3 regions of the Neptunomonas sp. ABH4_499 genome follow, and region 3 is predicted to be linked to each of the others. Evidence: predicted binding sites of a transcription regulator. Region 3 holds the regulator's gene; each other region holds the start of a gene.
The links. The regulator FliA, encoded in region 3, starts transcription of late flagellar genes. The targets are predictions, from matches to a motif close to CTAAAGTTNNNNNNNNNNCNGCCGATA.
Positions count from the first base shown of each region.

Region 1 (3,234 bases), on a different contig from region 3:
GCCAATAGCTTCTCCTATGAGGTTCAAGGTCATACCGACTCTGTGGCATCCGATGAGTACAACCGCCGTTTATCCAAGTCCCGTGCAGAATCGGTTAAGAGCTACGTGGTATCTCAAGGTATTGATGCCTCTCGTTTGACCGCCGTTGGTTTGGGAGAAGCAAAACCGATTGCGAGCAATGCCACAGAAACTGGGCGTGCGCAAAATCGTCGAGTGGTATTGGTTTTGAAGTAAGTCTTTAAGAAGTGAGCGCTTTAAAAAGTACACAAAAATAGCGGCCTATGCCGCTATTTTTATTTGGATTCGTAAACGCGTTTTCGAGCGTATCAGTCAGAGTCCTGCAGCGCTAACACCATGTCCCAGCCACCTAAGTCTTTCCAGCGGTTAACAATGCCGCAGAAAAGCTCGGCCGTTTTTTCGGTGTCATAAAGCGCTGAGTGGGCTTGCTTCCCATCAAAGGGGATTCCGGCAACATCACAGGCTTTCGCTAACACGGTTTGACCGTAAGCCAAGCCTGCTAAGGTTGCGGTATCGAACGTTGAGAAGGGGTGGAATGGATTGCGCTTAATGTCGGTACGTAATGCAGCTTGCGACACAAAGCCGTGATCGAACGAAGCGTTGTGGCCCACTAAGATAGCGCGTTTGCACCCATGTGCTTTAACCGCTTTGCGGATCGGTTTAAAGATGATCTCAAGTGCTTCAAGTTCGGGTACGGCTTCGCGGTCTGGGTCAAACGGGTCAATCCCCGTAAAATCCAGAGCGGCGCGTTCTAGGTTGGCACCTTCAAAAGGGTCCACTTGCGCTGAGAAGGACTGATCAGGGATCAAATACCCTTGCTCATCCATCGTCAGAGTAACGGCGGCAATCTCTAAAAGCGCATCGGTTTTCGCGTTAAATCCGGCTGTTTCTACATCCACGACCACTGGAAGATATCCGCGAAAGCGCTCAGCCATGAGGTGAGCTGCTGAGTGATTGTTCAAAAGGGATCCTTACCGCTTATAACGGACAATGTTTAAAAAGTGGTCAAACACACGTAATCCCATTCTATCAGGCTGCATAGATTAGGCCAAACCTCCCCCTTAAGCACAGACCAACTCCGCCGATACCTTTAAGTGGATATGATTTGTTAATCGTTGGTGCACTCTGAATGCGAGCAAGACTCTTACCTAAACAGTGTTTGATGCATGGCCGTAGCCTCGTGTTTACGGGGCTTTTGGGTGTTTGTCTCGTCTCAAGTGCCGATGCCGTAAGCTTTGTTGCACCGATCGATGAGTCCCAGTGGGATCTGGAAGAATCCCGCTTCTACTGTAAGTTAAGTCAGCCTATACCGTCCTTTGGAGCGGGTACATTTGTGCACGAAGCAGGGGAGCGCGCCGTTTTTGAGCTGGTGCCCACCCAAAAAGGGAGTTTTTCGGGCAGTATTCGTTTAGTGGCTGCGGCATCACCTTGGCAGCCGGGCAGTGCACCTAAAGCGATTGGTAATATCCCGGTGACGATCAACGATCGAAAAGTCGTGGCTGATGAGCGCTACGCCGGTGAAATGCTCGCTTCTCTTTATGGCGGCATGTTCCCAACGTTTCGAATCCCAAACTGGTTGGGTTCAAGTCAAAGCGTGAATGTGGCGCTCTCCTCGGTTAATTTCCAAAAAACCTATCTTGATTATGCCAAGTGCGTGGATAACTTATTGCCGGTGAATTACCGCCAAGTGGCGCGGACGGCGGTGCTGTATCCTCCTGCGCAGTGGCGTTTATCCGATGCGACTAAGGATCGTCTGGATTTAATCGTCGAATATCTAAAAGAAGACGATAAAGTTCGCTCGGTCTTTGTCGATGGTCACTCCGACAATGCCGGTCGTCGCTTGCTTAACCGAGATCTGTCTAAGCAACGAGCCGAAGAGGTCACCCGCTATTTAGTGGCCCAAGGCATATCGGAAGATCTGATCACAACGCGCTTTCACGGTGAGCGTTACCCCGTTGTTCCAAACAATACGGCCGATAACCGAGCTCGAAACCGAAGAACCACAATTCGCCTTGAGCGAGACTGATGCGGCATTTTCTCTTTGTAAGTGATATGATTGGGCGCTTAATTCCGTTTGAGTGGCGTTAGCCGTTGATTCTTTGGAGCAGATGAATGTCTGATGTTAAAAAGGTTGTTCTGGCCTACTCCGGTGGTCTGGATACATCCGTTATTGTTCGTTGGTTGCAAGAAACCTACAACTGTGAAGTCGTAACGTTCACAGCCGATTTGGGGCAGGGCGAAGAAGTTGAGCCTGCTCGTGCAAAAGCGCAAGCTTTGGGTGTGAAAGAGATCTATATCGAAGATCTGCGCGAAGAGTTTGTTCGCGACTTCGTATTCCCAATGTTCCGTGCAAACGCAATCTATGAAGGCGAATACCTGTTGGGTACGTCTATTGCTCGCCCATTGATTGCAAAACGCCTGGTTGAAATTGCCAACGAAACCGGTGCTGATGCTATCTCTCACGGTGCTACGGGTAAAGGTAACGACCAAGTACGTTTCGAAATGGGCGCTTACGCTCTGAAGCCGGGTGTTAAAGTCATCGCACCTTGGCGTGAGTGGGAACTGACATCCCGTGAAACGTTAATGGCTTACTGCGAGAAGCATGACATCCCTGTCGATTTCTCGAACAAGAAGAAAAAGTCACCTTACTCAATGGACGCTAACTTGCTGCACATCTCTTACGAAGGCGGCATTTTGGAAGATCCTTGGGCCGAAGCTGAAGATGATATGTGGCGCTGGTCGGTTTCCCCAGAGGAAGCGCCAGATGAAGCGACTTACCTTGAGTTGAGCTACAAAAACGGTGACATCGTTGCCATTAATGGCGAAGCCATGTCTCCTGCGACCGTGCTTGAAACTCTGAACAAAATCGGTGGCGCTAACGGCATTGGCCGTTTGGACATCGTAGAAAACCGCTTTGTCGGCATGAAGTCTCGTGGTTGCTACGAAACACCAGGCGGCACCATCATGATGCGTGCGCACCGTGCGATCGAGTCCATTACTCTGGACCGTGAAGCGGCACACTTGAAAGATGAGCTGATGCCTCGTTACGCCGAGTTGGTTTACAACGGTTTCTGGTGGGCTGAAGAGCGTAAAATGCTGCAAGAGATGATCGATTACAGCCAGCGTCATGTGAACGGTGATGTTCGCCTGAAACTGTATAAAGGTAACGTGATTGTTGTCGGCCGTCGCTCAGAAGACAGCTTGTTCGATGAGAGC
Region 1 is NZ_JBSWXK010000006.1:178,135-181,368, forward strand. It holds gene ACXAF9_RS08360 (OmpA family protein) at 1-234, shown strand, start outside; gene rnt (ribonuclease T) at 327-953, opposite strand; gene ACXAF9_RS08370 (flagellar protein MotY) at 1,148-2,044, shown strand; gene ACXAF9_RS08375 (argininosuccinate synthase) at 2,131-3,234, shown strand, end outside.
Region 1: the regulator FliA is predicted to act here: its motif matches at 1,079-1,105, upstream of ACXAF9_RS08370 (flagellar protein MotY).

Region 2 (3,234 bases), on a different contig from region 3:
AGCGACAGGTGAGTGGAAACAGATAAAAAAATGGCCCTTAGAAAAGGGCCAGTGTGAGGCGAAAAACCTCAGAGTGTACAAACGACATCACAATTCTTCGTTAGCCATCGAGATTAAAGATTCTAGATTGGCATCAAAAATCGACTGTTCTTCGCTGTTGGCTTCACGGTATCTTGCATCCTGGGATACCAATGAAGAGAGCAGCTCTTCACTGAACTCACGGATCTCCTGCATGAAGTTCAATTTTGGGTCCTGACCGAGCGCCGCAAACTGATCTGACAGGTGGCCTAGTCGCTTTCCAGGGGCCTCGTGTACGGCGTTGGTCTGGGTTTCTGTGTAGTTGGCGATGGAGCTGTACTGTTTCGTTTGCGCCAACTGCAAGTTCATTGAGCTTAGCTCAGTTTTATCCATTTGGAATTCACTGGCCATATCAAACGCTTTTTGGACATCGCCATCAAAGAACTCACCTGCAATTTCGTTGACGTCTTTGATCAAGTTTTGCAAAGCGTCGATCTCGTCTTCGTCTAGATCGCCCTCAACCGAGAATCGGTAGTTGCTTTCTTCGCTGCGGCTCACGTTATAAACGCTGCTACTGTTGCTCCCATCGGTCTCGTAGCCCATACTTTGTTCGGTTCGGGACTGATTGCTAAAGTTGATCGTGACCGTATCGCCATCTTGAGTCTTAACCTCCAAGGACATTGACTCAGCTTGGTCGTACCGTTGAGCGGCGGTTAAGCGCTCGATGGTGCTGCTTTTTGAGGCATTTTCGGCCGCTAGCGATGGGTCAAGCTCGGTTAAGCGGTCAAAGGTTTTTTCAAACGTCGTATCAATGTTGCTTTCGATAGTGTCCGAGAGCAGATTTAAGTTATCAAGAATCTCTTTGGCTTCAGCAAAGCCCTTTTCGACGCCTTTTACGGCTGCATCGTACATTTTCTGGACATCTTCTTCGGAGCGTCCGCTGCGTCGTGCGGCTTCTAAGCCTTGAGCAACAAAATCACCGATACGATTGGCGACTTTCTCAGGCGTGAAGTCATCTTGGTTCAGTTCTTTTAGATCACCAGCGGACATGCCGGGAATGTTGCTCGCAAGTCGGCTGATCAGGGCATCCTGAGAAGTCGCTTCTGGAGTACGCTCTTCGCTTTGTGCTTTGTAACTGCTCAATGTGGCGCTCATCTGCGAGCTGAATTGAGACTGCAACGTGATAGCCATGATCAACAACCTGTTTGTGTGTGTACTCCGTTATATCGACTCAGATTAGTCCATCTGTAGTGCTTTATCGGCCTGAGTGAATAATTTTCAGGCAAAAAAACCTAAAGTGGCTGCGCTTAGTTGCGTTAAACGCCTGTTTTTACAACATTGGTGGGTTCTTGCTTGGTCTATGGTTGTAATGCATTTCGCGGGTGCAAAAACTAGAATGGATCTCATCTACACCTTGATGCTCACGATGGTGGGCCACTTTTAAAGGAGATTCCCATGGAAGATCTACTACCCGAATTGTGTGATCAGTTTCCCGACCTTGTCCGTGTTATGGACCCTATGATGGCTAACTTTGGTGGCCGTGAGACCTTTGGCGGGGAGATCGTAACGATCAAAGCATTTGAAGATAACTCGCTGGTACGTGAGCAAGTCGCGCAGCCAGGTAAAGGTAAAGTACTGGTGATTGATGGCGGTGCGTCGATGCGTCGGGCCATGCTGGGGGATCTACTTGCGGCAAAAGCGGTTACCAATGGCTGGGAAGGGGTGATCATCAATGGTTGCTTACGCGATTGCAACGCGATCAGTCAGTTGGATTTGGGGGTTCAAGCTCTGGGCACTCATCCGATGAAAACCGATAAGCGTGGACTCGGTGATTTAAACGTTGATGTGACCTTTGGCGGTATCACCTTTGTCCCTGGTGAATACGTCTATGCGGATAACAACGGCGTTTTGGTATCGGAAAAGCCATTGTCTCTGGATGATGTTGAGTAACCAAAACGACTAAGCCCGTGTAACGCGGGCTTTATCCATTGGCTGCTTGCGGTACCGGGGCTTCGTGGAACAGGTCCGTTGCGATCAGCGTTTGGCGCATTTCGGGATGGTCCAGTAAGTCTGCAAGGGTGTAGCGCTCAAGAACAGACATAAAAGCTTGTTTGGCTTCCCACAGGATCGGGTGTAAAGAGCATTGTCCATCGAGTCGACAGTGTTGACTGGAACAATCGATCAGATTGCCCTGTTTTTCCGATTGGGCAATGATTTTACCGATGTTGATCTCGTCGGCGGGCTTGCCTAATGTAAAGCCACCGTGTTTGCCTCGATAGGTTTTAAGGTCGCCAGATTTGGACATGGCATGCACGACTTTACGAAGATGCTCGAGTGAAACATCAAAAAAATCAGCGACTTCAGCAAGTGTCGTTAATCGATCACTGTGTACCGCTGTGTAGAGCAAAACGCGCAAAGAATAATCGGTAAATCGGCTCAGTTGCATCCTATCATCCTACTAATGAGTCCCTTTGACGACACTTAGTCATTTGGTGCCTTAAAAGGTTCCTGACTCATTCATCGTCATTTGAAAAGCGGATGACCTCTTTTTTAACGGGTTTGGAAACCTGTTGTCCACTGTCTTTTGCAAAATGCGGCCATAATCGCTTAACAACAGGGCCAGAGCGGCTCCAGCTGTGACACGTATCCATGATGCCAGGGACAGACTGACCTTCGCCCCAATCTTGCGTTTTTTTGCGCTCTTGGTGGGTGGTTTGAAACGCGGTGGTTGCAATGGGGCCTAATAACTCAACAAGGTGGGTACACCCCTGAGTGCCGCCCAAAAGCGCTTTTACCTGTTTGGTAAAGCCGCCTTTAATCTGTAAGCCAATCAGTTTTATGTAGGCATTGGCTATCTCTGGGCAGGTCGAGAAAGGCGTGTGGTCCATAACGGCGACCGCATCATGAATCACAAGGTCCATATCCACGGTAATGCGCAGCCACATATCATGCAGTGGCTCATCCGCTTGGATGATAGAGCCATCTTGCTCTGGAGATGGCATATCATGAGGCTTGATGTCTGTCATGTGCCCCTCGATATCCCACAGGCCATCTGTGCGGTTATAGCCTTTGCAAGTGACTGTACGGGTATGAAAAAGTGTGCGATCTTCAGAGGGGGGTAGGGGCATACAACACCTGTTATGGTTTAACACCTGTGATGGTTTAAAGAGCAGAATCCAACAATGCATTTATACCATCGTATCCGGTTTTGCCCGA
Region 2 is NZ_JBSWXK010000005.1:129,562-132,795, forward strand. It holds gene ydiJ (D-2-hydroxyglutarate dehydrogenase YdiJ) at 1-2, shown strand, start outside; gene ACXAF9_RS06870 (DUF5610 domain-containing protein) at 88-1,209, opposite strand; gene rraA (ribonuclease E activity regulator RraA) at 1,474-1,968, shown strand; gene ACXAF9_RS06880 (RrF2 family transcriptional regulator) at 2,000-2,464, opposite strand; gene ACXAF9_RS06885 (DUF2889 domain-containing protein) at 2,532-3,146, opposite strand; gene ACXAF9_RS06890 (NAD(P)-binding protein) at 3,181-3,234, opposite strand, start outside.
Region 2: the regulator FliA is predicted to act here: its motif matches at 1,243-1,269, upstream of ACXAF9_RS06870 (DUF5610 domain-containing protein).

Region 3 (3,234 bases):
TGGTTTGCCAGCAGGGCTTGAGCTTACCAAAGCTTGGCGCGCTTCGTTATCCAAACTGACCGAATCGCTTCCTGTAATGAAAGAGGACTACATCGACCGGGGTGGCATGATCGCCTTTGTGGGTCCAACGGGCGTGGGCAAAACCACCACCATTGGTAAGCTTGCGGCACGATTCGTGCTTCAACATGGCAGTGCGGGTCTGGCACTGGTCACGACCGACAGCTACCGGATTGCGGCACATGAGCAGCTTAAAACTTACGGCCGGATTCTGGATGTCCCTGTGCGGGTTGTTGATGAAAACAATTCGTTGGAAGATGTCCTAAGTGGGCTTCGCGGCAAGAAATTGGTCTTAATTGATACCGCTGGTATGAGTCAGCACGAGCGCCATAGTGAAGCGCAAAAGGAGATGCTGACTAATATCTCCATACGAATGAAGAAGTTACTGGTGCTGTCTTGTTCAAGTCAGCGTCAAGTTTTGGAAGATGCGTACGATAACTATCAAAGCATCGGTTTAAATGGATGTGTCCTCAGTAAAGTGGATGAGTCCGCCACGTTGGGCGAAGCGCTGACCTTAGCGGTTGAGCGACAGCTGCCCATCGCATACATCACTGACGGCCAAAAAGTGCCGGATGATATCGAAGTGGCACAACGAAATGACCTGATCAGCCGAGCTGTCATTACCGCACAAAAAGCGATTGAGCGTGAGCGAGCGCGACAGTCCGGTAATGATTCGGCTCTTTCTTCAGCGAGCTAACACAGAAATTTGGCATGACAAATCAACATCCTGTAAAGGTGATTGCAGTAACCGGCGGTAAAGGCGGGGTGGGTAAAACCAACGTCTCGGTTAACTTGGCGATGGCGCTCGGTGATATGGGGCGTCGTACCGTGTTGATGGACGCTGATTTGGGATTGGCCAATGTCGATATCATGTTGGGCTTGCGTCCAAAGTTGAACATCAGCGATGTGTTGGATGGCAAATGCCGCTTAACGGACATCATGCTCAACGTGAACGATCAGGTCCGCATTGTGCCAGCAAGCTCAGGTACTCAGGAGATGACCTCCTTAAGTGCGCATGAGCATGCTGAACTCATTTACGCCTTTAACGATGTCGAGGAGGAGCTAGACGTTCTGATCATCGACACCGCGGCGGGTATTTCCGATTCAGTCGTGAGCTTTGTGCGTGCCGCACAAGAGGTGCTTGTGGTGGTGTGTGATGAACCTACTTCAATTACCGATGCTTATGCCTTGATTAAACTACTGAATCGGGATTATCGTATGTCTCGCTTTCGAGTTTTGGCCAATATGGTCCACAGCGAGAGTGAAGGACGTAACATGTTCAATAAATTATTGACCGTTACGGACCGGTTTCTTGATGTGACTCTTCAATACGTGGGTTCAATCCCTTATGATGAGTGTGTTCGCAAAGCAGTACAGAAACAATCACCGGTTTTGGTGTCGTTTCCGAAGAGCAAGGTAGCTTTGGCGATTCGTCAATTAGCGGCAAAAGTGGACAGCTGGCCTGTTCAGAAAGTGCCCCGTGGGCATTTGGAATTTTTTGTCGAGCGTCTCGTCCAAAGTATGTAAAGTTTCCGGGTCTGGAAGGGGCTCCATGTACAACCCGCAAGAAATTGCCACAAGTCACGAAATCATCCAACAATATGCACCTCTGGTTAAGCGTATTGCACATCATTTGATGGGCCGTATGCCCGCCAGCGTCATTTTGGACGACTTGATTCAAGCCGGCATGATCGGCTTGCTGGAAGCGGCTAAAAAGTACGATGCCTCCAAAGGCGCGAGTTTCGAAACCTATGCGGGTATCCGTATCCGTGGTTCGATCATCGATGAAGTGCGCCGTGGCGACTGGACACCACGTTCAGTGCACCGTAACGGGCGTCGAATCAGCGAAACCATCCAAAAAGTTGAAGCAGAAACCGGAAAAGAAGCTTCAGATTCCCAGATTGCGGCCGAAATGAATATCAGTGTGGCTGAATACCATGAATTGCTTCGCGATTCGGTAGAGAGCCGGTTGTTCAGTTATGAAGAACTTACCAGCACTGATGGCGATGACGGCCCCAGCGAACAGCTGGCAGGAGATGATCCTGGCCCAAGTCACCACGGTGAGGAAAGTGCCTTCAAACGCGCCCTAGCAGATGCCATTAATACGCTGCCGGATCGCGAGAAACTGGTCCTCTCTCTCTACTACGACGAAGAGCTTAACCTGAAAGAAATAGGCGAAGTACTCGGCGTCAGTGAATCCCGCGTAAGCCAAATTCATAGTCAAGCAGCCCACCGATTACGTGGTCGACTCAGGGATTGGCATTAAATTTATTCCCCCTGAGTAGCCATTTTCCAGAAAACTGGTCTAGATTTTAGTCAGACTAAAACAGATAAGCCCATCTAGGCTTATGTGGGTTTCTGAAATTGGGGGATATTGTCTTGAAAAAAGACATCAAGATTCTTGTGGTAGATGACTTCTCCACAATGAGACGCATCATAAAAAACCTGCTTCGCGATCTTGGTTTCAACAACGTTGTTGAAGCGGACGATGGCAAAACAGCACTTCCTATCCTTCAGCAAGGCGGTATTCAGTTCCTTGTTACTGACTGGAACATGCCGGGCATGACCGGGATTGATCTGGTTAAGACCGTCCGTGCAGATCCGAACCTGAAAGGGATTCCAATCCTGATGGTGACCGCCGAAGCGAAGCGTGAGCAGATCATTGCTGCCGCTCAGGCGGGTGTAAACGGCTACGTTGTTAAGCCATTTACCGCAGCGGTTCTGAAAGAAAAGATCGATAAGATCTTCCAGCGCATCGATGGCTAATACCACCCGAAGGGGATTTTACTATGTCTGAACAAGACTTCTCATTAGGGCTGGGCAGTTTCGAAGCTGATTTAGAGGCGAAGGCTGGCGAGCTGGTGGAGGCGACCAAAGCGGGCGATCTGTCCAAGGCGATGGGAATCATCCAAGAGTTGCAAGAGTTTCGTCACCACGCTTTCTATAACGAAGTGGGGCATCTGACCCGCGGTTTGCACGAAGCGATTAAGTCCTTCTCTGCATCGGTGGATGTTGAGCAGTATTCGAACATCGATCCGGGCGGTTCCATCCCGATTATGGATGATGCAACCGAACGTTTGAATTACGTCATTGAGCTGACTGAAAAAACAGCTCATGAAACGATGGATCGTGTCGATAAGTCTCTAGTACTGGTCGATAAAATGGACGAGCAAAGCG
Region 3 is NZ_JBSWXK010000003.1:5,039-8,272, reverse strand. It holds gene flhF (flagellar biosynthesis protein FlhF) at 1-754, shown strand, start outside; gene ACXAF9_RS03340 (MinD/ParA family protein) at 769-1,584, shown strand; gene ACXAF9_RS03335 (RNA polymerase sigma factor FliA) at 1,610-2,323, shown strand; gene cheY (chemotaxis response regulator CheY) at 2,449-2,823, shown strand; gene ACXAF9_RS03325 (protein phosphatase CheZ) at 2,847-3,234, shown strand, end outside.